3 regions of the Collimonas sp. NPDC087041 genome follow, and region 2 is predicted to be linked to each of the others. Evidence: predicted binding sites of a transcription regulator. Region 2 holds the regulator's gene; each other region holds the start of a gene.
The links. The regulator sigma-54, encoded in region 2, starts transcription at its own class of promoters, with help from an activator protein. The targets are predictions, from matches to a motif close to TGGCANGNAANCTGCTTT.
Positions count from the first base shown of each region.

Region 1: a site for sigma-54 is predicted at 6,215-6,232, ahead of ACIPF8_RS14955 (DUF3567 domain-containing protein). Genes of this name have one in related genera too.
Region 3: a site for sigma-54 is predicted at 5,583-5,600, ahead of hmpA (NO-inducible flavohemoprotein). Genes of this name have one in related genera too.

Region 1 is NZ_JBIUZX010000007.1:193,112-200,929, reverse strand. Features, by position in the region: gene ACIPF8_RS14985 (phosphoheptose isomerase) at 1-71, opposite strand, end outside; gene ACIPF8_RS14980 (YraN family protein) at 251-628, opposite strand; gene ACIPF8_RS14975 (penicillin-binding protein activator) at 665-1,822, opposite strand; gene rsmI (16S rRNA (cytidine(1402)-2'-O)-methyltransferase) at 1,835-2,737, shown strand; gene ACIPF8_RS14965 (potassium transporter Kup) at 3,035-4,951, shown strand; gene ACIPF8_RS14960 (tRNA (guanine(46)-N(7))-methyltransferase TrmB) at 5,032-5,721, opposite strand; gene ACIPF8_RS14955 (DUF3567 domain-containing protein) at 5,918-6,175, opposite strand; gene ACIPF8_RS14950 (carboxypeptidase regulatory-like domain-containing protein) at 6,475-6,897, opposite strand; gene ACIPF8_RS14945 (YifB family Mg chelatase-like AAA ATPase) at 7,075-7,818, opposite strand, start outside.
Region 2 is NZ_JBIUZX010000002.1:241,583-249,400, reverse strand. Features, by position in the region: gene aroKB (bifunctional shikimate kinase/3-dehydroquinate synthase AroKB) at 85-1,812, shown strand; gene ACIPF8_RS04220 (deoxyguanosinetriphosphate triphosphohydrolase) at 1,809-2,960, shown strand; gene ACIPF8_RS04215 (DUF4197 domain-containing protein) at 3,045-3,734, shown strand; gene hpf (ribosome hibernation-promoting factor, HPF/YfiA family) at 3,904-4,254, opposite strand; gene ACIPF8_RS04205 (RNA polymerase factor sigma-54) at 4,410-5,891, opposite strand; gene lptB (LPS export ABC transporter ATP-binding protein) at 6,071-6,838, opposite strand; gene lptA (lipopolysaccharide transport periplasmic protein LptA) at 6,835-7,377, opposite strand; gene lptC (LPS export ABC transporter periplasmic protein LptC) at 7,431-7,818, opposite strand, start outside.
Region 3 is NZ_JBIUZX010000001.1:648,869-656,686, reverse strand. Features, by position in the region: gene ACIPF8_RS03010 (MlaE family ABC transporter permease) at 210-1,334, shown strand; gene ACIPF8_RS03005 (hypothetical protein) at 1,482-1,907, opposite strand; gene ACIPF8_RS03000 (ABC transporter ATP-binding protein) at 2,144-2,956, shown strand; gene ACIPF8_RS02995 (MlaD family protein) at 2,975-3,904, shown strand; gene norR (nitric oxide reductase transcriptional regulator NorR) at 3,955-5,499, opposite strand; gene hmpA (NO-inducible flavohemoprotein) at 5,669-6,850, shown strand; gene ACIPF8_RS02980 (DUF389 domain-containing protein) at 6,858-7,818, opposite strand, start outside.

The DNA.
Region 1 (7,818 bases), on a different contig from region 2:
AGGACCTCTGCTGCACGAGCCTTGAGTTCGGCGCTTTCGTTGAAGTGCGCCAGGATGCGTTGATTTATCATGATGTCGGTTTGGATGGTGGTGGACGCTGTTGAAAATGCGCGTGGCGGCTTGAAGCTGTGTTGCCGCGCGATCTTCTCGGAATTGTTTTCTGGTTAATATGCTGGCTGACGGTCGTCATGGGTTGCGCTGGCCAGATTATAGCTGGCGCCGCAGCTTTACCGGCACAACGTGGCGAGGATCAGGTATCGAATGCGTTTTTGATCCATTCGATGTGCTCACCCTCGATGGCCAGCACATCAAAGCGGCAGGCCGGAGGTTGCGGGTAGCGCTGCAGGAAAACCTGGGCGGCGATGATCAGCTTGGCCTGCTTGCTGTGCGTCACGCTGGCTGCCGCGCCGCCATAGCGGCTGCTGCTGCGTTGCCGGACCTCGACAAACACCAGTTGCGGCGATGGGCCCGGCTGGCTCAGGATCAAATCGATTTCACCGCCCTTGCAGCGGAAATTCCGTTCCACCAGTTTTAACCCGCGCTGCTGCAAATACGCCAGCGCGATGTCCTCGGCTGCTTGACCGCGTTGATTCGAGCGACCGGGCAGGAGAGTCCCGAGGATGCTCATGGCGGCGATGGCATGCAGTTGGGCGGGGACACGCGCTCAGTGTGCGTACAGCGGCGTGACAACGCCGTTCTGGTACACCGCCTCCGGCTCGACGCGCTCAAAGCTGGGGGCATCGATGCCGACGCCGAAAGTGACATTGAGCCGGCCGGTGACGCCGTCGATCTGGAATACGCTGTTGCGCGCGGCCACCTCGCGGGCAATGCGGAAGGCGTCGATGCCGAGCGCGTACAAGCGATCGAGATCGGCGTTGGGTTGCTGCTCGGCGCCATCGGTGCGACGCGGATAGACCATCACGGCCGGATGGTCAGGCTGGACCTGCCAAGGAATATCCAGCAGCCGTACGCCGTTCAACTCAGGAATCTGATGTTCGGGATTGCTGTCGCCAAGCGTCAAAGGATTCATTTGCGAAATGCCGTAGATCGGCGTCTCGTCGCCGACCGCATTGCGTATCTGCTTGGTCTGGTCGGCATTGAGGGCGGCAAACAGCAGGCGCGGTTTTTCGTTCTGGATGCGTTGCTGCAATTGCGTCAGGGCGCCGGGGTTGAGCGCGCCGTCGGCCATGCTGAATGTCATCAGGTCGGCGTGCAGGCCGCTGCCTTGCAACTGTTGCGTGAAGGCGCTGGCGACGCGCTTTTGCCAGGCGGCGCTGGTGCTCAGCACGAATACCTTGCCCGGCGCGAGTTCGGCGCCCACCCAGCTGGCAACCTGGCGCGCTTCGGCTTCGATCGATAGCCCGATCGGCAGCAATTGCGTCGGTAACGCCTGGTCCTTGTCGCTGGAGAGATCCGGCTGGGTCAGCGCAATCGTCGGTTTTGTCACCTGGCCGTTCTGCACGATGGCGGTGATGCCGGTGCGCGACAGCGGGCCGACCAGGATGTCGTATTTCTTGCTGGCCGCCGCATAAGTCGCCAGCATGTCGGCCGGCGTATCAGCGGATTCGATCACGGTCACCGCCAGGTCGCTCTTGTCGCGTTCATAGGCATTCAGGAAGCCGGCGCGCACTGCGTCAGCAGCCGCGCCCAACGGGCCGGAGCGTAGTGGCAGCAGCAAGGCGATGCTGGCCAGTGGAATGGTGTTGCCGCTTGGATCGGGGCTGGCCGCTTCGACGATGGTTGTGTTTGCCAGCGCAGGCGGGCACAATCCGTTCAACAGGATCCCTGCCACCAATGTCAGCTTGGCCCATTTATATAACATGCATAACTCCCCATGACTCATCAATCTGCAAGCGCCCTCGTCACTTCGTCAATCCTGGATGAGGTGGCGCAGCAGGCGTATCCCGCGTCCACATTATATGTGCTGGCCACGCCTATCGGAAATGTCTGCGATATCAGCTTGCGCGCATTGCACGTATTGTCGATGGTTGATGCGGTGGCTTGTGAAGATACCCGGAATACTGCGCATTTGTTGAGTCGCTACGGCTTATCCAAGACTTTGCTGGCGGCGCATGAACATAACGAGCGCGAAGCCGCCGACAAGATCGTCGCCCGCCTGCAGGCTGGCGAGCGGATCGCGCTGGTGTCCGATGCCGGCACCCCAGCGGTGTCCGATCCGGGCGCGCGGATTGTCGATGCGGTGCTGCGCGCCGGCTTGCGTGCATTGCCGTTGCCGGGGCCGTCGGCAGCCGTTACCGCGCTGTCGGTCAGCGGCCTGGTCAACGACCAGTTCCAGTTTGTCGGCTTCCTGCCGAGCAAGGGTCGCCAGCGCGAAATCGTGCTGAGCGGCCTGGTCGGCGCCAGCGCTACGCTGGTGCTGTATGAGGCGCCGCACCGCATCATCGAAACCGTCGACGCACTGTTGCTGGCCTTCGGCCCCGAGCGCCAGGTGGTGCTGGCGCGCGAACTCACCAAACTGTTTGAAAGCGTGCATCGCTGCGCATTGGGCGACGCTCCGGCGTGGCTGGCGGCCGACGCCAATCGGCAAAAGGGCGAATTCGTGTTGTTGGTCGAGGCGGCGCCGGTTGCACTCGACGATAGTGCGGAAGGAGAGCGGGTATTGAAGATTCTGCTGGCCGAATTGTCAATCAAGCAAGCTTCTGCCTTGGCGGCGCAAATTACCGGTCAAAAGAAGAATGCCCTTTATGAAAGAGCTCTCGCCCTGAAAAGCGAGTAGGTTTTGACGGGCAGGCAGAATGAGAATATTTTGTTATTAATTTTTCGTCATTGTTTTCATGATTAATCAGATTTGTCTTATGCGGATTGGCCGGTAAGGGAAATCAGATAAGCACAAATTCAGCAATGCGGCGATGTATTTTCACAACGGCACTGACATCGCAAATTAGTTCCCGGCCGGGGTTCGATAGTAAAATCCGCCACCTTGTGCAATGCGTCAAAAAGTTTTTTAAAAAGCAATAATGAGAAGTAAGTGGTTCACGCATTCCTGGATGCCGGACCTGCCCTTACCAACAAGATGAGAGAAACCATGAGCAATACGCAAACCAGCGGTAACAGCGCCGGATTCAAGTCATCCCGTCTGCACATCGTCACGCTGGCCGCACTGGGAATCGTGTTCGGCGATATCGGCACCAGTCCGCTGTACTCGTTGAAAGAATGTTTCAGTACCGAGCATGGCATCCCGTTTACACCGGATGGCGTGCTGGGGATTATCTCGATGCTGTTCTGGGCGATCACGATCGTGGTGTCGCTGAAGTACGTATTGTTCGTGATGCGCGCCGACAATAACGGCGAAGGTGGCGTGCTGGCATTGATGGCGTTGTCGCTGCGCACCGCTCAGCACGGCTCGCGGCGCGCCAAGATATTGATGATGCTGGGCGTATTCGGCGCCTGCATGTTCTACGGCGACGTCGTGATCACTCCGGCCATCTCGGTGTTGTCGGCGGTGGAGGGGCTGGAAATCGCCACGCCGGGGCTTACCCGCTACGTGCTGCCGTTATCGCTGGTCATCCTGATCGGCTTGTTCCTGATCCAGAAGCACGGCACCACCGTGGTCGGCAAGCTGTTCGGTCCGGTCATGTTCATCTGGTTCGTATCGCTTGGCCTGCTCGGCGTCTTCAATGTGATCAAGGCGCCGCAGATCCTGGCCGCGATCAATCCCTACTATGCCTACGCGTTCATGCAGGCGCATGCGCTGCAAGCGTTCGTGGTGCTGGGTTCGGTAGTGCTGGTGCTGACCGGGGCCGAAGCCCTGTATGCCGACATGGGCCACTTCGGCATCCGTCCTATCCGATTTGCCTGGCTGTACACCGTCATGCCATGCCTGTTGCTGAATTATTTCGGCCAGGGCGCCAACCTGCTGGTCAACCCAAGCGCGATCCAGAACCCGTTCTATCTGATGGTGCCGGATGCATTGCTGATGCCGATGGTGATCCTGGCGACCGCCGCCACCGTGATTGCGTCGCAAGCGGTGATCTCCGGCGCGTTCTCGCTGACCAGCCAGGCTATCCTGCTGGGCTTCGTGCCGCGCATGCGTATCCTGCACACCTCGGAAGATGAACGCGGCCAGATCTATATCCCGATGATCAACTGGATGCTGCTGATCCTGGTGGTTGCAGTGGTGTTGGCCTTCAAGAAATCCGACAACCTGGCCGCTGCGTACGGTGTCGCGGTGACCACCACCATGCTGATCACTACGGTGTTGGCGGCAGTCGTCATGCGCACCGTCTGGAAATGGAATCCTTTCCTGGTGGCGCTGGTCATCAGTGCTTTCTTCGTGGTCGACTTTGCATTCTTCGCCGCCAACCTGTTGAAGATTGTCGACGGCGGCTGGTTCCCGTTGCTGCTCGGCGGCTTCGCTTTCTTCCTGTTGATGACATGGTACGCAGGCCGCATGCTGCTGCGTGAACGCAGCAAGGATGAAGGGATTCCGCTGGAGCCGTTCGTCGAAGGCTTGCTGGCGCATCCACCGCATCGGGTCGAAGGCACTGCCGTGTTCATGACCGGCAATGTCGACACAGTACCGGTGGCGATGCTGCACAACCTGAAGCACAACCGCATCCTGCACAAGCGCGTGTTCTTCCTGAAAATCAGTATCTGGGACGTACCTTTCGTCGAAGACAGCAAGCGCCTGACCTTGCGCGAACTGGGCAAGGACGTTTATGTGCTGCGCGCCGCGTTCGGCTTCAAGGAAGCGCCGGACGTGCAGACCGTGATGGCGCTGACCACTGCGCAGTTCGGCCTGGAGTTCGACGTGATGGATACTTCGTTCTTCCTGGCGCGCGACACGGTGATCCCGAGCAAGATTCCGGGCATGCACTTGTGGCGGGAAAAACTGTTTGCGTGGATGTATCAGAATGCCGCCAAACCATCCGACTTTTTCCACATCCCGGTCAATCGCGTGGTTGAGCTCGGTACCAAAGTCGAAATTTAAGCGCTACACCCTTCAGCGGAAGCCGTCCTGGCTTCCGCTTTTGCACAGGATCGGATATCGCGCGGCGCGGTGCTCCGGTCCTAGTTCTCTCCGGGTTTGCCGAGCTGTACCTGGCAACGCCACAATTGATGTCCCGAAGCCAGATATTTGCTCTCGAACGGCGTAATCGGCGCTGCCGTCTGGTATGGCTCGCAGCCGACGTCGATGCCGCTCAACTGCGTCAGCGCGCTGGCGCATTCCTCCACATAGATCTGCCAATTGCTGCGGCATTCGAGAATGCCGCCCAGCGCGACGATATCCGGAAACACCGGATGGCCGTGCCAGCGCCGGCTCAACTGGCCGATCTTTGGCCACGGATTCGGGTAGAGCAGGTAATGGCGCACCGGATAAATCTGCGCCGCCAACAACAAGCGCCAGTAATCCACCAGATCGGCGCGGATCCGGATAAGGTTTTGCGGCTGCGGCGCATTGCCGGACCACAGCGTATTGCGGCCAACCCGGTCCGCCGACTGGTCGACGCCGATCACGAAATGATCCGGATATTGCGCCGCCAGATGCATGGTCGACAAGCCGACCCCGCAACCCGCATCCAGGATCAATGGCATGCTGCCGGCAGCATGCCAGGCGGCGATGCTGGCGTCGAATGCCGCCTGGTTATAGCTGCTGACAGGTTTCTGGAATTTGTGTGCTGCGTGCTTGGCGACGGTTGCCGCAAGCTGGTCGTGGACGCCGGTTTGCGCACTGTGGATGGGACTGGAGTTGGCGAACATGAAACGTGAGGATGAGGGTGGGGCACGCTACAGGACGCCTGCCGGCTATTTGCCGATCGGCGCGTTGCTGTGTGCCAGGTTCGCTAGTTTAACGGCTGTCGGGAACCTGGCAATACAAAAGCAGCCCCAAGCCACCCGCTTGCTTCCGATGCAAGGCGGGCGGGTTGGAAACTGGGTTGATCTGAATCTGTCCGGCTTACTGTAAGGTAACGGGCTGGCTCATCATCGAGTCGTAATTGCCCAGGAAAGCATCAATGTCTTCGATGCTCGGCTCTGTTGCGATCAGGTCTTCGACCCCTTTACGGAAAAACTCCGCCAATGCACCAGCAATAAAAATCTCGCGCTTGAACGATTTATCGACGATTTCATAGCCACCGAAACGCAAAGCTTCACGTTGTTCATCGGCACCAAATTCGACGACGCTGTATTGGTCACTGTTATAAATCAGGTTCATATGCGCTCCCGGTAATTAAGACAGAAGGTAATGATTGAGTAAGCAGTTTTCAAGCCAGCTGGTGAAAATATTATTTTTTAGCTCCTTTTCCGATAGATATGTTCCCGTTTGGACAGACATATTTCACTGACAAAAGAATTGATGCACCGTTTCGTTACATAGTACGCCACACGATATGTTTGTCACGTATTAAATAATGATGAAGGCAATGCATTTTTACTAAAAGCTTACTCAATATTTGTATATCGCCAAGTGCCGCCAGGGAGACTGTTCGGCGGCAGCGTCAGGCTTGAAGGCGCTTACTCAATCCATTCAAACATGATGTGCTGATGTGATCCCGTGGTGATGGCGACATCGCGGGTTTTCGATTGTCCATTCTTGATGGCTTCGATGCGATAGTGCCCGGGAGGCAATTGCGCCAGGAAGAACGGGCCCTTGGATACCGCATCGAGAACGGTCTGACTGTGAGCGTCGTTGATTTTCACATGGACGTCGGCAGTAAATTCATCTTTGGGTGTTGCCTTGACGACAAATTCAAGCTCCAACGGATAATTTTTTGCTTCTCGCTGCATGTTGGCCGCGTCGTCTTGTCCGATGCCGCCCGACAGGTAGCCGGCAGCAGCGGCGGCAGTGCGCGTATTCTGCGCTTGCGCGGCATTGACGGAGAAAGCAGTGGTGGCGGCAACCAACACCGATAGCGCAAAAAGACTGTGCTTGTTCATGATGCATCCTCCACAAAAAAAACAGGTCGGTATGGCAACAAATAAGCTGGCTCAGCTCACAACTACAGAATAGGATATTAAAATTAAAACAAACTTAAATCTGAAAAATTGCGCGGAATTAACCGTTTTCGCTGTGTTGCGGTAATGGTCTTTAATCTTCCCGCAAGCCGACAGGCGCTAGGTATCGCGCAACGCGCGCCGATACTGTATCGCTTCCGCCACGTGCGCCGCGGCAATGTTGTCGGCGCCGGCCAGATCGGCGATGGTGCGCGCCACCTTTAGCGCGCGATGATAGCCGCGCGCCGACCAGTGCAGATGCGTCATGGCGTTGCGCAATATCTTTTCACCGGCGCTGTCGGGTTTGCAGAAATGATCGATTTCAGCGGTCGACAAGGCCTGGTTCTGTTTGCCCTGGCGCGATAGCTGAAGCGCGTGCACCTGCTCGACGCGGGCCGCAATCAGCGCCGACGGTTCGCCATCGGCTTGCTGCAGCAATTGCTCGTGGGGCAGCGCCGGCACCTGGATTTGCATGTCGATCCGATCCAGCAGCGGCCCGGAGATTTTGTTCTGGTAGCGAGCGATGCCGTCCGGGGTGCAGCGGCATTCCTTGGTGGCGTGGCCCAGATAGCCGCAAGGGCAGGGATTCATCGCCGCGATCAATTGAAAGCGTGCCGGAAAGTCCGCCTGACGTGCCGCCCTTGAAATCGTGATGTGACCCGATTCGAGCGGTTCGCGCAATACTTCGAGGACACGGCGATCGAATTCCGGCAATTCATCAAGGAATAAAACGCCTCGGTGCGCCAGCGAAATCTCGCCGGGACGCGGTGGGCTGCCGCCGCCAACCAGCGCCACCGCGGATGCAGTGTGATGCGGCGCGCGGTAAGGACGGATTTTCCATGCATCGCCGGAAAAGCCCTTGGT
Region 2 (7,818 bases):
GGCCACTAACTGCACAGGGACGCCGGTTCTGCGCCGGTGTCCGCATTTGAGCAAAAGGTTGAGTGGTGAAATGGTGCGTTGCACATGAAAGGCAATATCTTTCTGGTCGGCCTGATGGGTGCGGGCAAGACTACGGTTGGCCGTGCCCTGGCAAAGAAACTCAACAAGTTATTCATTGATTCCGATCACGAAATCGAGGCGCGTACTGGCGTCTCGATTCCGTTGATCTTTGAAATTGAAGGCGAAGAGAGCTTCCGGCAGCGCGAAGCGGAAGTGATACGCGATCTGAGCGCACGGCGCGGGATCGTGCTGGCTACCGGTGGCGGCGCCATCCTGAAGCCGGAAAATCGCGCATATCTGAAATCCCGCGGCACCGTCATTTACCTGCGGGCCAGCGTCCATAACATTCTCCAACGCACCAGCCGCGACAAAAGCCGGCCATTGCTGCAAACCGCGGACCCACGCCGACGCCTGGAAGAACTGTCTCGACAAAGAGAGCCGTTTTATCGCGAGGTGGCCGATATTGTCATCGACACCGGGCGACCTAACGTACAATTCCTGGTGCATAGCATCCTGAGCCAGCTTGACCTGCTGCCTGACGATCCTGACGCTGAAGCAGATACTGCGCAATTTATCGGCAGGCAGGCGAGCGGTACCACTACTAATTCACCGAATTTTCCTATGAATCAACCGGTTTCTTCTTCGAACCAAGTCCCAACCATCAGCCTGCAGGTAGAGTTGGGAGAGCGTAGCTATCCGATCGAGATCGGCTCGTCGCTGCTGGGCGATCGCGAGCGTATCGCGCGCCTGATCAGTGGACGGCAGGTCGCCGTGGTGACCAATACCACCGTGGCGCCGCTGTACCTGCAGCGCGTGACGCAGACCTTGCAGGAAGCCGGCAAGAGCGTGCTCGAGATCATCCTGCCGGATGGTGAGGAAGAAAAGAACTGGGCCAGCCTGATGCAGATATTCGATCGCCTCCTGGCTGCCAAATGCGACCGCAAGACCACGCTGATTGCTCTTGGCGGCGGCGTGATCGGTGATCTCACCGGGTTTGCCGCTTCCGCTTACATGCGCGGCATTCCGTTTGTGCAAATTCCCACCACGCTGCTGGCGCAAGTCGATTCGTCGGTGGGCGGCAAGACCGGCATCAATCATCCGCTCGGCAAGAACATGATCGGCGCGTTTTATCAGCCGCAGGCGGTGATCGCCGACACGCTGACGCTGCATACGCTGCCGGATCGCGAATTGTCGGCCGGCCTGGCCGAGGTCATCAAATATGGCGCGGTAATCGACGCCGCATTCTTCAAATGGATTGAAGACAATATCGATAAATTGATGGCGCGTGATAACGCAGCTCTGGCGTATGCGATCCGTCGCTCATGCGAACTGAAAGCCGACGTGGTGCGGCAGGATGAGCGCGAAGGCGGTTTGCGCGCGATCCTGAATTTCGGCCATACCTTTGGCCACGCGATCGAGTCCGGCCTGGGTTACGGCAAGTGGCTGCATGGCGAAGCGGTCGGTTGCGGCATGGTCATGGCCGCCGATCTGTCGCATCGTCTGGGCCACATCACTGCAGTCGACAAGGAACGCCTGTGCGCGCTGGTGCGCGCCGCCGGTTTGCCGACCGAGGCGCCGAATCTTGGCGTGCAGCGCTGGCTGGAGTTGATGCAGGTCGATAAGAAGAACGAAGACGGGCAGATCAGGTTCATCCTGATGAAACCCCTGGGCGGCTCTCTGATCAGCGCTGCGCCGCAGGATGCGCTGCTGGCGACCATCCAGCAACTGGCTTCGGGAGACATGCCGCGATGAACCCGGAAGCGTCTCTCGCCACGTATGCCGCACATTCTGCGCAGTCGCGAGGACGCTTGTTTGACGAAGCGCCTCCCAGCGCCCGCACCGAGTTCCAGCGCGACCGCGATCGCATCGTCCATTCCACCGCTTTCCGCCGGTTGGAGTACAAGACCCAGGTGTTCGTCAATCATGAAGGCGACCTGTTCCGCACGCGCCTGACCCACAGTATTGAAGTAGCCCAGATTGCGCGCTCGATTGCGCGTAACCTGCAACTGAATGAAGACCTGGTGGAAGCGATTTCGCTGGCCCACGATCTCGGTCACACGCCGTTTGGCCATGCCGGCCAGGATGCGCTGAATGCCTGCATGGAGCCGCATGGCGGCTTCGAGCACAACCTGCAAAGCCTGCGCGTGGTGGATCAGCTGGAACAGCGCTACGGCGCGTTTGACGGCTTGAATCTGATGTTTGAAACCCGCGAGGGCATCCTCAAGCATTGCTCGCTGGCGAATGCCCGCAAGCTCGGCGATATAGGTCAGCGTTTCATCGACCGCAAGCAGCCGGCGCTGGAAGCGCAAGTGGCCAACCTGGCCGATGAGATCGCTTACAACAATCATGATGTCGACGACGGCTTGCGCTCGGGTTTATTGACACTGGAGCAGATGAACCAGATCGATTTCTACGCGTTGCACAGCCGCGAAGTAGAGCGGATTTTTCCTGGATTGACGGGGCGGCGTGCGATCAATGAAACGGTGCGGCGCATGATCAATGCGTTGATCACCGACCTGATCCAGACATCGCAGGAGCGAATCCAGGACGCGAAGGTGCAGACGCTGGACGATGTGCGCAATGCGCCGCCGCTGATCGCATTTTCCGACGGCATGGCGCAGCAGGCTGCCGTTCTCAAGCGCTTCTTGCGCGAAAACCTGTATCGGCACTATCTGGTCAATCGGATGACCAGCAAGGCGCGCCGCATCGTGGTGGAATTGTATGAATGTTTTACCGATGAACCCGCATTACTGCCGCCGGACTATCAATTGCCGGCCGATGGCCAGCACAGTCCGCAGCAACAGGCGCGCCAGGTTGCCGACTACATCGCCGGCATGACCGATCGCTATGCGATACGTGAACATAGGCGCCTGTTTCTGGTGGACGAAGGGCATCTGTAAAGGTTGCACTGAAGCCAAACGCATCATCGCAGCAGCTTGGGTTAGACTTGGTTGTTATCTACTTAACTTTATCAAGGATCAATTATGCGTCGCGTATACCAAACAGCAGTGACATTGACTCTGGCCTTGTCGGCAACTGCCGCGCTGGCTCTATCGTTGAGCGACCTGAGCAACCAGGACGCCAGCAGCGGCCTGAAAGCCGCGTTGCAAAAAGGAGCGGACGTTGCCGTCTCCAAGCTGGGCGTGACAAACGGCTTCCTGAATAACGACAAAGTGAAAATCGGCTTGCCGGGTATACTTGAGAAGGCGCAGCCAATACTGAAAATGACTGGCAAGGGCCAGCAGCTGGATGATCTGGTGGTGTCGATGAATCACGCTGCAGAATCGGCTGTGCCGCTGGCCAAGCCGCTGTTGATGAATGCGGTCAAATCGATGTCGGTGACGGATGCAAAAAACATCCTGACAGGCGGCGATACTTCCGTGACCGATTTTTTCAAGCAGAAAACCTCGGCCGAATTGGGCCAGAAATTCCTGCCTATCGTCAAAGGCGTGACCGATCGTAACGGCCTGTCGGCGCAATATAACGCGATCATGGGACAAGTCGGCAAGACCGGCATGGTGCCGGCCCAGCAAAGCACGGTGGAAGGTTATGTGACCCAGCGCGCGCTGGATGGCTTGTACACCATCATCGGTGAAGAAGAGAAAGCGATTCGCCAGGATCCGGTCGGCGCCGGCAGCGCGATCATCGGCAAGGTATTCGGTGCGTTGAAATAATCGCTGCTTTTGCGGGGCCGTGCCGCACGGCGGCGCGATCATCGGCAGGCAAGTAATTCGGGCTGCAGTGTCGCCCGTAAAAATAACTAAGGGCGCATTGACTGCGCCCTTGTTCATTCATTGGCGCGAGCTACTGAGCTCGTACGCCGGAGTTCGATTGACGGCCGGTTCAGGTCGCGGCGGGTAGGTCTTCCGGGACATGCTTGATGGAATCATGCTGATGATCCTGCATCTTGTCCTTGTATTTGATCACCTGGCGATCGAGCTTGTCGATCAGTGCATCAATGGCGGCATACAGGTCGTGAGCGATGCTTTCAGCATGCAGGTCCTTTCCTTTTACGCGCAGATTGATTTCCGCTTTTTGGCGCTTTTCTTTTTCAGTGATTTTGTCGACGGTCAGAATCACGCTGATATCGATGACCTGGTCGAAGTGACGTTTGATACGTTCCAGCTTGCTTTGTACGTATTCGCGAATGGCAGGGGTTAATTCGAGGTGATGCCCACTGATGGTGAAGTTCATACAGCGCTCCTATGAAGAATATTGCTGGCGGTTCTGAACAGGTTGCGTTGAATCTTTAGGCGAGCAATCAAGAGCGGACTGCTCTGGCAAGAATCGGTAAAACCCGCTTTGTCTGAACACAGCAAGGGTAAGCTCTACAATCAAACCACAAAAAACTACAAGGCCTTGCGTAAATTAACAGACGGAATCTTTAGTGCTTCGCGATATTTTGCGACGGTGCGGCGGGCGACCACCATACCTTGTTCCGCAAGCATGTCGGCAATCTTGCTGTCAGAGAAAGGATTTTTTGAATCTTCTGCTCCTATCAGTTGTTTAATGAGTGCCCGTATCGCTGTTGAGGAAGCCTCTCCACCTGCCTCAGTAGCAACATGGCTGCCGAAGAAATACTTCAGTTCAAACATCCCGTGGGGAGTGAGCATGTATTTCTGAGTGGTTACACGAGAAATAGTGCTCTCGTGTAGACCCAGTGTATCAGCTATTTCACGCAACACAAGCGGCCTCATTGCGACCGCGCCGTGTGAAAAGAAGTTCCGCTGGCGCTCGACAATTGCCTGCGCCACTCGCAGGATAGTGTCGAAACGCTGCCGCATATTCTTGATCAGCCACTTGGCTTCCTGCAGCTGAGAAGTCAGTGCGCCTTCCCCTTTGCTTTGCCGCAAAATGTTGGCATATAGAGCATTTACGCGCAGTCTAGGCATGACGTCATTGTTCAACATGACCTGCCAGCCTTGCTTTGAGCGCCTGACGATGACGTCCGGCACTACGTAGTCGGAGGTGTTGGCGGCGAACGGCGCGCCGGGGTGAGGATTGCATTGCTTGATGACGGTCTGCGCTTCGCGCAGGTCCTCGTCATCACATTCAAGCGCTTTCTTAATCTTATTGAAATCGCGTTGCGCAAAAAGCATCAGGTGATCTTGCACAATCGCCAATGCCAGGCGACGCGTGACAAATGGCACTTTGACAAAGCGATTGATTTGCAAGGTCAGGCATTCGGACGCATTGCGTGCGCCGACGCCGGCCGGATCGAAGCTTTGCACCATGCTCAGCGCCGTCGATAGTTCCTCGACGTCAATCTCCAGCTCGGCCGGCAGGCGCTCATGGATTTCCTCCAGCGACTCTTCCAGGTAGCCGTTGTCGTCCAGCGCATCGATCACCAGTTCGACCAGCGCCCGATCGCGCAGATCGTGGACGGTTTCACGCATCTGCTGTTGCAGGTGCTCGCGCAAAGTCGATTCGTGCGCTTCTAGCTGTGGCCTTGCGTCTTCATCGTCCGGGGTTTTGGCGTTACGGGCGACATCGTCGAAACTCCATTCGCCCTCGCTGCTTTCGGGCGCGTTGTCGCTGGCCGCAGGGGTATCGAAACTGGCTTCGACTTCAGTCGGTGAGCTGCTCACTTCACTGTCGCCGACCGGCGCATCCATGGTCGAGGTCGAGCCGCTGATGGCGCCGTCGGCGAGTAGACGCACGGAGTTGTCGAGCGGGTCGTCGACCCGTTCCAGCAGTGGATTGTCGGAGAGTATTTGTTCCAGCTCCTGATGCAGTTCGAGCGTGGACAATTGCAATAGCCGGATCGACTGCTGCAATTGAGGCGTCAGCGCAAGATGCTGCGAGGTGCGTAGCTGGAGTGATTGTTTCATGGCTCTCGTGCGGACAATTCACTTCTATTCTTAACTGCGGGACTGAACTTGACGGCTGCAACAGCACAGCACGTCAATCTGTCCACGGCGCATTGGACAACGGATAATTTATTCAGAAAATAACAAGCAGAATTCAAGCTATGCCTTAGCGCGGCACGATTACGCTGCAACCGGCGTGTCTACATGCGGAAATGCTCGCCCAGATATACGCGTCGTACCGATTCGTCGGCAATGATGTCGTCCGGACTGCCGCTGGCCAATACGCTGCCCTGGTTGATGATATAGGCGCGGTCGCAAATGCCCAGCGTTTCACGCACATTGTGGTCGGTGATCAGTACGCCGATGCCGCGCTCTTTCAGGAAGCGTACGATGCGCTGGATTTCGATGACGGCGATCGGATCGATCCCGGCGAATGGTTCATCCAGCAGCACGAAGCGGGGATTGGTCGCCAGCGCCCGGGCGATCTCAACACGCCGGCGTTCACCGCCGGAGAGCGATAGCGCCTGGCTCTCGCGCAGTTTTTCAATCTGCAATTCATGCAACAGCTTCTGCAACTGTTCGTCGATTTCTGCCTTGGTGAGCGGCTTGCCGTTAGGCTGCTGCAGCTCCAGCACAGCGCGGATATTGTCTTCCACCGTCAGCTTGCGGAACACCGATGCTTCCTGCGGCAGGTAGGACAAACCAAGCACGGCGCGGCGATGGATCGGCAGGCGCGAAATGTCGACGCCGTCGAGATCGATCTCGCCGCCATCCGATGGCACCAGGCCGACGATCATGTAGAACGACGTGGTTTTGCCGGCGCCGTTCGGCCCCAGCAAACCGACCACTTCGCCGCACTGGACGTTGAGTGAAACGTCATGCACGACCTGACGCGCACCGTAGCTCTTCTGCAGACCTTTAACGATCAGGTTGCTAGGGGTCCCAGGTGTCCCGGGCGTGGCGCTCATTGGGCAACCTTCGGACGTGGCTGGATCACCGCGCGGATGCGGCCGGCGCCCGGTTGGCTATTGCCATTGACGGTATTGTTGACCGAATAGAATTCGGTGCGGCTGTCGTAGGAGATGAATTCGCCGTTGACTTCATCGGTCGGCTTGTCGCCCTGCAGGCGGCGCATCTGCGCTTTCGAAAACAGCTTGGTGACTTCAGTCTTGCCATCGTATTCGATGCGTTCGGCATGGCCGTCGATCCACAGGTCCGGGCCACCGTCGCGTTTTTGCTTGAACGTGGCGAGCTTGCCTGGATCAGCGTACAAGACGGCGTACTGGTAGCCGGCCGGATCGGTGGTCACCACGACGCGGTCAGCCTTCATCAGCAGCGTGCCGCGCGTCAGCACCACGTTGCCGGTGGCGACGTTGACCTGCTTGACATCGTCATACGTGAGCTGGTCGGAGTCGATCAGCGTCGGTTTGTCGGAGTCGGCTTTTTCCGCATGGGCAATGCCCACGGCGCTAAGCAGCAACAGAGAAAGCAAAAATAGTCGTTTCATGAAAAATCCTGGGTAAAGGATGGAACCGCATACATAAATTGTGTGGCTTGCGCTTAATGCGGCTTTGGCGGAAAGACGCCGTGCACCTTGCTGAACATTTTCAGCACGCGCGTGGAATTATTAAAATACATGCCGGTGCCGTTCAGTTTCGATTGCCCCAGCGTGATTTCTGCCGGCAGATCGGTTTGCATGACATCGTCGTCCGGCAGCAACAACAGGTATTCCGATTTCAAGTGGAAATTGTCGGCCATCGCCGTCTTCGGGCGATCGGCGTTGACATCGCCATACAGGTGAACCTTGCTGTTGTCGTCTTCAACCTTGCCGCGGTCGGCGCGCAGGTTCATCGGCGGCTTTTCCTTATCCAGGCTGTGCACGATTGGTTTCTGGATGTCGAATGAATCGTCGACCGGATTGTGCGTCAGCAGGTCGCCGGAGATGTTG
Region 3 (7,818 bases), on a different contig from region 2:
AAAGCCGTTTTTCAGATCGCGCGGCGGTAATTTCGTTCAACTGCCGAATGCGGTAGGCAGCTTCTATTTATGCGCGTTGAGGCGTAACATCGGCAACAGTAGCCTGATTCATGCTCAATACGCGAAATTCCCGACCCGATCCAGATTGGCGGAGAGTGACGAATGATCAGCGAACGCCCTGTTTGCCCACCGATATGCAGTGCGGATTCATGGCCATCATCTTGAACCCGCCGCGCCTGCAGCGCGTGACCGATGCCGACGGTCTCAACCGGATTGAAGTCAGCGGCACCTGGCTGTTGCGCGAGATCCTGCCGGATGCCGCCATCTTGCGGCCGCAGTTGGCGCAATATGCCAAGGACACCAACGCCAGGTGGGACCTGCGCGCCATCCAGCAGCTGGATGCCGCCGGCGCATTGTTCCTGTGGCGCATGTGGGGACGGCGGCGGCCGGATGTCCTGCTCAAGCCGGAATACGAAGACATTTTCGCCAACCTGGCCACCAAGCCGTTCCCGGAGCCACCGCCACTACCGCGTGATCGACTGGGATTGCTGGTCAAACTCGGCCAAGGCTTGCTATCGTTCAGCAGGAACCTGTATGCGATCACGATCCTGGCCGGCAATCTGCTGCTGGATCTGCTCTACCTGCTGCGCCACCCGGCCGATATCCCATGGCGCGAAATTTCCGCCAACATCCACCGCACCGGCAGCCAGGCGCTGGCTATCACGGCGCTGGTCGGCTTCCTGGTCGGCGTGGTGTTGAGTTACCTGTCGTCGATCCAGTTGAAAAACTACGGCGCCGATGTCTTCATCATCAACATCCTGGGCCTCGGCATCGTGCGTGAACTGGGCCCGATCCTGGCAGCGATCCTGGTCGCCGGCCGCTCCGGCTCCTCGATGACCGCGCAACTAGGCGTCATGCGCGTCACCCGCGAACTGGACGCCCTCTCGGCAATGGGCATCTCCCACACCCAACGTCTGGTACTGCCCAAAGTCATCGCACTTGCCATCACGCTGCCGCTATTGATCATCTGGAGCGACATGGCCGCCCTGCTAGGCGGCATGCTATCGGCCTACCTCCAGCTAGACATCGGCTACCGCCAGTTCCTGCACGGCCTCCCCGCCGCCGTGCCCATCGCCAACCTGTGGTTGAGCCTATGCAAAGGCTCCGTATTCGGCATGCTGGTCGCCCTTATCGCCTGCCACTACGGCTTGCAAATCAAGCCAAACACAGAAAGCTTGGGTGCGAGTACGACTGATTCTGTAGTCACATCAATCACCATCGTCATCATTGTGGATGCGATTTTTGCGGTGATTTTTTCGAATGTGGGGTTTTAAGAGACGATTAAATATCGATTAGGGGGGTGAAGCAAGAAACGTGACTCGCTGCCGGGCTGCCGCCGGCGGATTCCACAGAGTAGTAGCCTTTTTAAGCAGCACTGGATGCACACGACTTATGCACCACCGCACACACTCCGTGGTCCGTTAAAAGGGGTCAGAGTAATTTTCGGCAAGACCCCGCCGAAAAAAAACTCTGACCCCATTTAACTGCGTGGAGTTGATTTTGACGTTGTTGTTGGTTTTGACGTTGCTTTTGAATTGGCTTTTGCCGTTGTAGTTGTTTTTGACTTTTCGCATGCTGACGTTGCCAAATGGGACGGGTGACAGTCGGGAATTATGGGACACATGTTTGAGCGAAGCGAGTTTGTGTCCCATCCGACTGGCGCGCGGCGCATTTGGGGACCCGCCGAAGGCGGGAAACGGCTGTGCGATCGCCTTTCTTTGCTTACTTTCTTTGGCGAAGCAAAGAAAGTAAGCGGCTGCCGGGCCGCCCCCGGCAAGTATCCACGGAGTAGAGTACGTATTAAATAGCGACGAAACGGCCACTTTTGAATGCACTACTGCACTCACTCCGTAGACCGTTAAAAGGGGTCAGAGTAATTTTCGCAAAAAGCCGCGAAAAAAAACTCCGACCCCATTTAACTGCGTTGTCGGGGCATCACCGGCAGAGACAAGAAAAAGAAAAAGAAAAAGGCAAAAAAGCAGAAAGCAGAAAGCAGAAAGCAGAAAGCAGAAAGCAGAAAGCAACAATATAGAAAAGATTTTAGAAAAACGTAATCGTAAAAATCTTCTAGCGGGCAAAAAAAGTGGACACACCAACCGTCATCATCGACATCAACGCCGTATGGACCCAATACGGCAACACCATCATCCACCGCGACCTCACGCTCAGCGTGAATTACGGCGAAGTGATGGCCATTATTGGCGGCTCCGGCAGCGGAAAAACCACCCTGCTACGCCTGATGCTCGGCCTCGAAGCCCCCAGCCGCGGCACCATCAAGGTATTCGGCGTCCCCCTCCAAGGCTGCGCCGACAGCGACCTGCGCCAGACGCGCAACCGCTGGGGCGTGCTGTTCCAGGAAGGCGCGTTGTTCTCAGCACTCAGCGTGTTCGACAACGTCGCCCTGCCGCTGCGCGAACTCAAGGCCTTGCCCGAAGACGTCATCCGCGAACTGGTGATGATGAAGCTTGATCTGGTCGAAATCGACGCCATGAGCGCCAACAAGATGCCCGCCGAACTGTCCGGCGGCATGGTCAAGCGCGTCGCCCTGGCTCGCGCGCTTGCGCTCAATCCCGAATTGCTGTTTCTCGACGAACCCACCGCCGGCCTCGATCCCGAACGCAGCCACGGCTTCGTGCAACTGATCGAATCGCTGCGGCGCGCGCTGAACCTCACCGTGGTGATGGTGACCCATGATGTCGACACCCTGCTAGCCCTGTCCGACCGGGTTGCCGTCCTCGCCAACCAGCAGTTGCTGACGGTCGGCCCGCTATGGGACATCGTGCAGCATCCCGATCCGTTCGTGCAGAATTTCTTCCTCGGCCACATCAAGCGCTGTGAACAGGAAAACGTCAAGGATTTCCGCGACAAGATGGGCGTCGGCCTGCATGCCGCGTAAGACACAAGGAGGTAGTCAATGGAAAACCGCTCCCACGCCCTGTCCGCCGGCCTGTTCCTGGTGCTGCTCTGCATCGGATTGATATTCGTTGCTATCCGGCTTAACGGCAATGCCGTCGACCAGCAGGATTACCTGCTGCTGTCACGGACGCCCGTCTCCGGCTTGAACCGCAACGCGCCGGTGCGGCTGCGCGGCGTTGATGTCGGCAAGGTCAAGGATATCCAGTTTTCGCCGACCGATCCGCACCTGATCCTGGTCAAGATCAGCGTCGATAAAGGCACGCCCATCAATCAAGGCACCTATGCGCAACTGAGCTATCTCGGCATTACCGGGCTTTCCTTCGTGCAGTTGGACGACGATGGCAGCAAACCGGAAAAACTGGCGCTCAATCCCGACGAAATCGGCCGCATCGAAATGCGCCCCTCGTTTTTTGACCAGGTCGGCAATTCAGGCCAGGAACTGTTGCGCGACACCGGCCAGGCGGCAAAGCGCTTGAACAAACTGCTCGATGACGACAACCTGGCAGAGTTATCGGCGACCATCAGCAATCTCAAGACAGCATCGGGCCGCATCGCCGACCTCGCCGCCGAACTACAACCGACGCTGAAGACGCTACCTGGCATCAGCGCCCACGCCGACAAGGCCCTGGCGCGCGTCGATCCGCTGCTGGCGAACCTGAACGGCCTGACGCAGGAAATCCGCAGCCGGGTTGGCACGCTCGATCGCATTGGCCAAACCGCAGACGATCTCAGCCAAGCCAGCCAGGACCTGAAGGATACGCTGCCGCCGCTGCGCGGCATGATCACCGATTTTTCGCGCAGCTCGCATACGCTGGATCACGTGCTGTCGGACGTCCAGCAGCAACCGCAAAGCCTGGTGTTCGGCCGGAAGCCGGCGCCGCCCGGGCCGGGCGAGACTGGATTTGTCGCGCCAACCGCAACACGTTGACTTGTACGGCAAGTGCGGGATGGCGCATGGCGGCACACTCCGCATCGGCGTCACTTCAATCCGAGACGTTTTGCCATGCGGTTCAGATTGGCGCGATCAACGCCCAGTTCACGCGCAGCAGAGGCCAGGTTGTTGCCGTTGCGCGCCAGGCTTTGACTGATCAAACGTCGTTCAAAGGCACTCACCGCTTCGCGCAAGCCGCCGTCCACTGCCGGTTCGGCCTCGGCATCCACAGGCAACAGCAGCGCCGCCTCATGGCGCAGGTCGAGATCGGCGGCGCGCAAGGTCAGGATGCGCGGCCGTTCCGGATGCCGCGCCAACGCACGCAAGGCGCTACGTCCGATCAGATGCTCCAGCTCCCGGATATTGCCGGGCCAGGTGTAAGCCAGCAACGCCTCTTGCGCGTCACTCGCCAGCCGCAGGCTGAGCAAGCCCAGCCGCGCGCGATTTTCCTCAAGGAAGAAACCACTCAGCAGCAATGCATCGTGACCTCTTTCACGCAGCGGCGGCACCGCAATCGGATAGACGCTGAGCCGATGGTAAAAATCGGCGCGGTAACGTCCAAACCGCACTTCTTCGTTCAAGTCACGATTGGTCGCGGCAATTACCCGCACGTTGACCACGCGCTCCTCGTCCGAGCCGACGCGCTGCAATTGCCCGCTTTGCAAGACCCGCAACAGCTTGGCCTGGACCGATAGCGACAGTTCCCCGACTTCATCCAGAAACAGCGTGCCGCCATGCGCCATCTCGAACTTGCCGCGCCTATCACTGATGGCGCCGGAGAAAGCGCCACGCACATGGCCGAACAATTCGCTCTCGACCAGGGTTTCCGGCAACGCCGCACAGTTGAGGCTGATGATCGGCTTATGCGCGCGCGTCGATGCCGCATGGATGGCATTGGCAACCAGCTCCTTGCCGACCCCGGTTTCGCCGCTAATCAGGACCGTCATGTCGCTCGGACCAGCCAGCCGGATTTCCTGCAACAGACGCTTGTGGGCGACGCTTTGACCGATCAACTCGCGCCGGCTCTGGCTGGCGGCAAGCTGATAGGCCTCGGCGCGCTGCCTTTCCTGTTCGCCGGTTTCGGCCAGTAAACTGATGCGCTCGACCACGTTGACGGTTGCCGCGGCGAGGCTGGAAAACGCCTGCAGCGACGCCATTTCGACAAGATCGAAACGATTCGGGCCTAACGCATCGAGGGTCAGCAAGCCCCAGGGACGGCCGGCAATAGTGACCGGGCAACCCATGCAATCATGTACTTCCAGCAGGCCGGAGTGCGCTTCCACCAAGCCATCATAGGGATCGGGCAACGGCGAGTCGGCCGGAAACCTGGTCGGTGCGGAACCGGCCAACAAGGCGGCGAAGCGCGGATGCTCTTCAACCCGAAAACGACGTCCCAGCGTATCGCTACTCAAACCATCGGTAGCCAGCGGCACCAGTACATCGCCTTCCAGCCGCAGCAAGGCCGCCGCATCGCAGGGAAACAACGTGCGCATGGCATCCAGCAAACGCCGGTAACGCTCGCCGTCGCTGATTTCACGGGATAGATCGGCGACCAGCGGAATCAACGCATCAAGCAATATTTTTGAAGTCATATCGACTCTATTGAAGTCAATATGACTTGCGTCAATTTGACTTCATTAATTTATAAAGCGTTGATTATAAAGGATTTTACTCCTGGCACAGATATTGAATAACTGAACATGACGAGACACAATTTTTGACTCTCGATTTGTCCATCAACCACTCCATAAAGGTGCCCATATGATCTCCGACGCGCAACGTACCATCGTCAAATCCACTGTCCCGCTGCTGGAAAGCGGCGGCGAAGCGCTGACCACGCATTTTTATCAAATGCTGCTGCGCGACTATCCGCAGGTGCTGCCCTTGTTCAACAAGGCGCATCAAGGCAGCGGTGAGCAGCCGCGCGCCCTGGCCGCCGGCATCCTGATGTACGCCCGCCATATCGATCGCCTCGACCAATTGGGCGGCCTGGTGTCGACCATCGTCAACAAGCACGTCGCGCTGCAGATCCTGCCGGAACATTATCCGATGGTCGGCGACTGTCTGTTGCGCGCAATCCGCGAAGTGCTCGGCGCCGACATCGCCACCGACCAGGTCATTGAAGCCTGGGGCGAGGCATACCAGCAACTGGCGGACATCCTGATCGGCGTTGAAGCAAAAATCTACGATGACAAGGCGACTGCCGCCGGCGGCTGGCGCGGCTCCCGCAATTTCGTGGTGGCGCGCAAGGTGCAGGAAAGCGACGAGATCACCTCGTTCTACCTCGAACCGGAAGATGGCAAGCCATTATTGGCGTTCCAGCCTGGTCAATACATCGGCTTGCGCGTCTTCGTCGACGGCGTCGAAATGCGTCGCCAGTATTCGCTGTCGGCGGCGGCCAATGCGCGCCAGTATCGTATCAGCGTCAAGCGCGAAATCGGCGGCCTGGTATCGAACCACCTGCATCATCAGGTCAACGAAAATTCGGTCATTGAGTTGTTTCCGCCTTCAGGCGAATTCACGCTGACTGCCAGCGACAAGCCGCTGGTGCTGATCAGCGGCGGAGTCGGCATCACGCCAATGGTGGCCATGCTGGAAGAAGCACTGCGCGGCAGCCGGCCGGTGCACTTCATCCACGCCGCGCGCCATGGCGGAACCCATGCGTTCCGCCGAAAAATCGACGAACTGGCGCAACGGCATCCACAACTGAAGCGTTTCTTTTGCTATGAACAGCAACGTGAACAAGACCAGCCGCCGCATGCCGTCGGCCAGATCAACCGCGAGCAGTTGCGCCGCTGGATGCCGGAGTCGACCGACGTTGATGCCTACTTCGTCGGGCCGAAACCGTTCATGAAAGCCATCAAACGCTATCTGGGCGAGATCGGCGTGCCGCCAGCGCAAAGCCGTTTCGAATTCTTCGGCCCGGCTTCATCGCTCGACTGAAACCAGCTCATCCTCGACGCAGGGCTTTACCGGCTTGCCGGTCGGATGTCAGTTTTTTTGATGGCGTGCCGGCTTCGGCCGGCGCCGTTTCGACAACCAGTTTGATCGTCTTGGTCCTGATGCGGGCGCCGAGCCAGTTTTCTATTCGGCTTCTGTCTTCAGCCGACAACGCCTTGGCTACCTTGACGTTCAGCACCACCACAGGGCTATCCTTGAGACCCGTCCCCTGGGTCCAGTCCAGTGCTTCAGACAGCCAGACTTCCGTCACTTGAGGAAAAATCGCATGTAGTTCGTCCGGCACTCTCCTGAATTGCACTTGCAGTTCCTCGCGTGAATTCAGCGCGCTTTGCAGCTCCTGGATTTTTTTCTCTTTGCTTTCAAGGGATTGCTGGCTAATTGTGTAGAGATCGCTCAACACTCCACTCTTTAGCGTGCTGACATCAATTTTTTGCTGGTCGGCCTGCTGGTGTACCTTGAGTTTGGCGGCAGACAAGCCGGCGCCAGGCAAGCGCCCGGCAATCGCGGCAAGCCTGCCTTGCGACAGAAAATCGCCCATGACGGTCAGTTCAATCACTTTCGATTTGGGATCGATGCGCGATTGCGTGACGTAGGTTTTGTCGGAAGCGACTTCGTGCGCAACGAATTGCGCCGCCTTCGATTTGAACACCTCATCCTGGACCAAGACGTAAGCCAGGTACACACTCGGCACCCCGGTCAGCAACGCAACCACCAACGCATATCTTTTTACCCGTCCGCTGGTTTTCGCGTCGACGAAATGCTTTTCCCTGACATGGAAAAACCGGATCACCAAAGCCGACGACAAGGCGATGAACACACTATTGATGGTAAACAGGTAGAACGCACCGCCAAAATAGGCCCAGTTGCCGTTGGCAATGCCATAGCCGGCGGTACACAGCGGCGGCATCAATGCCGTGGCAATCGCCACGCCCGGAATCAGGTTGGATTTT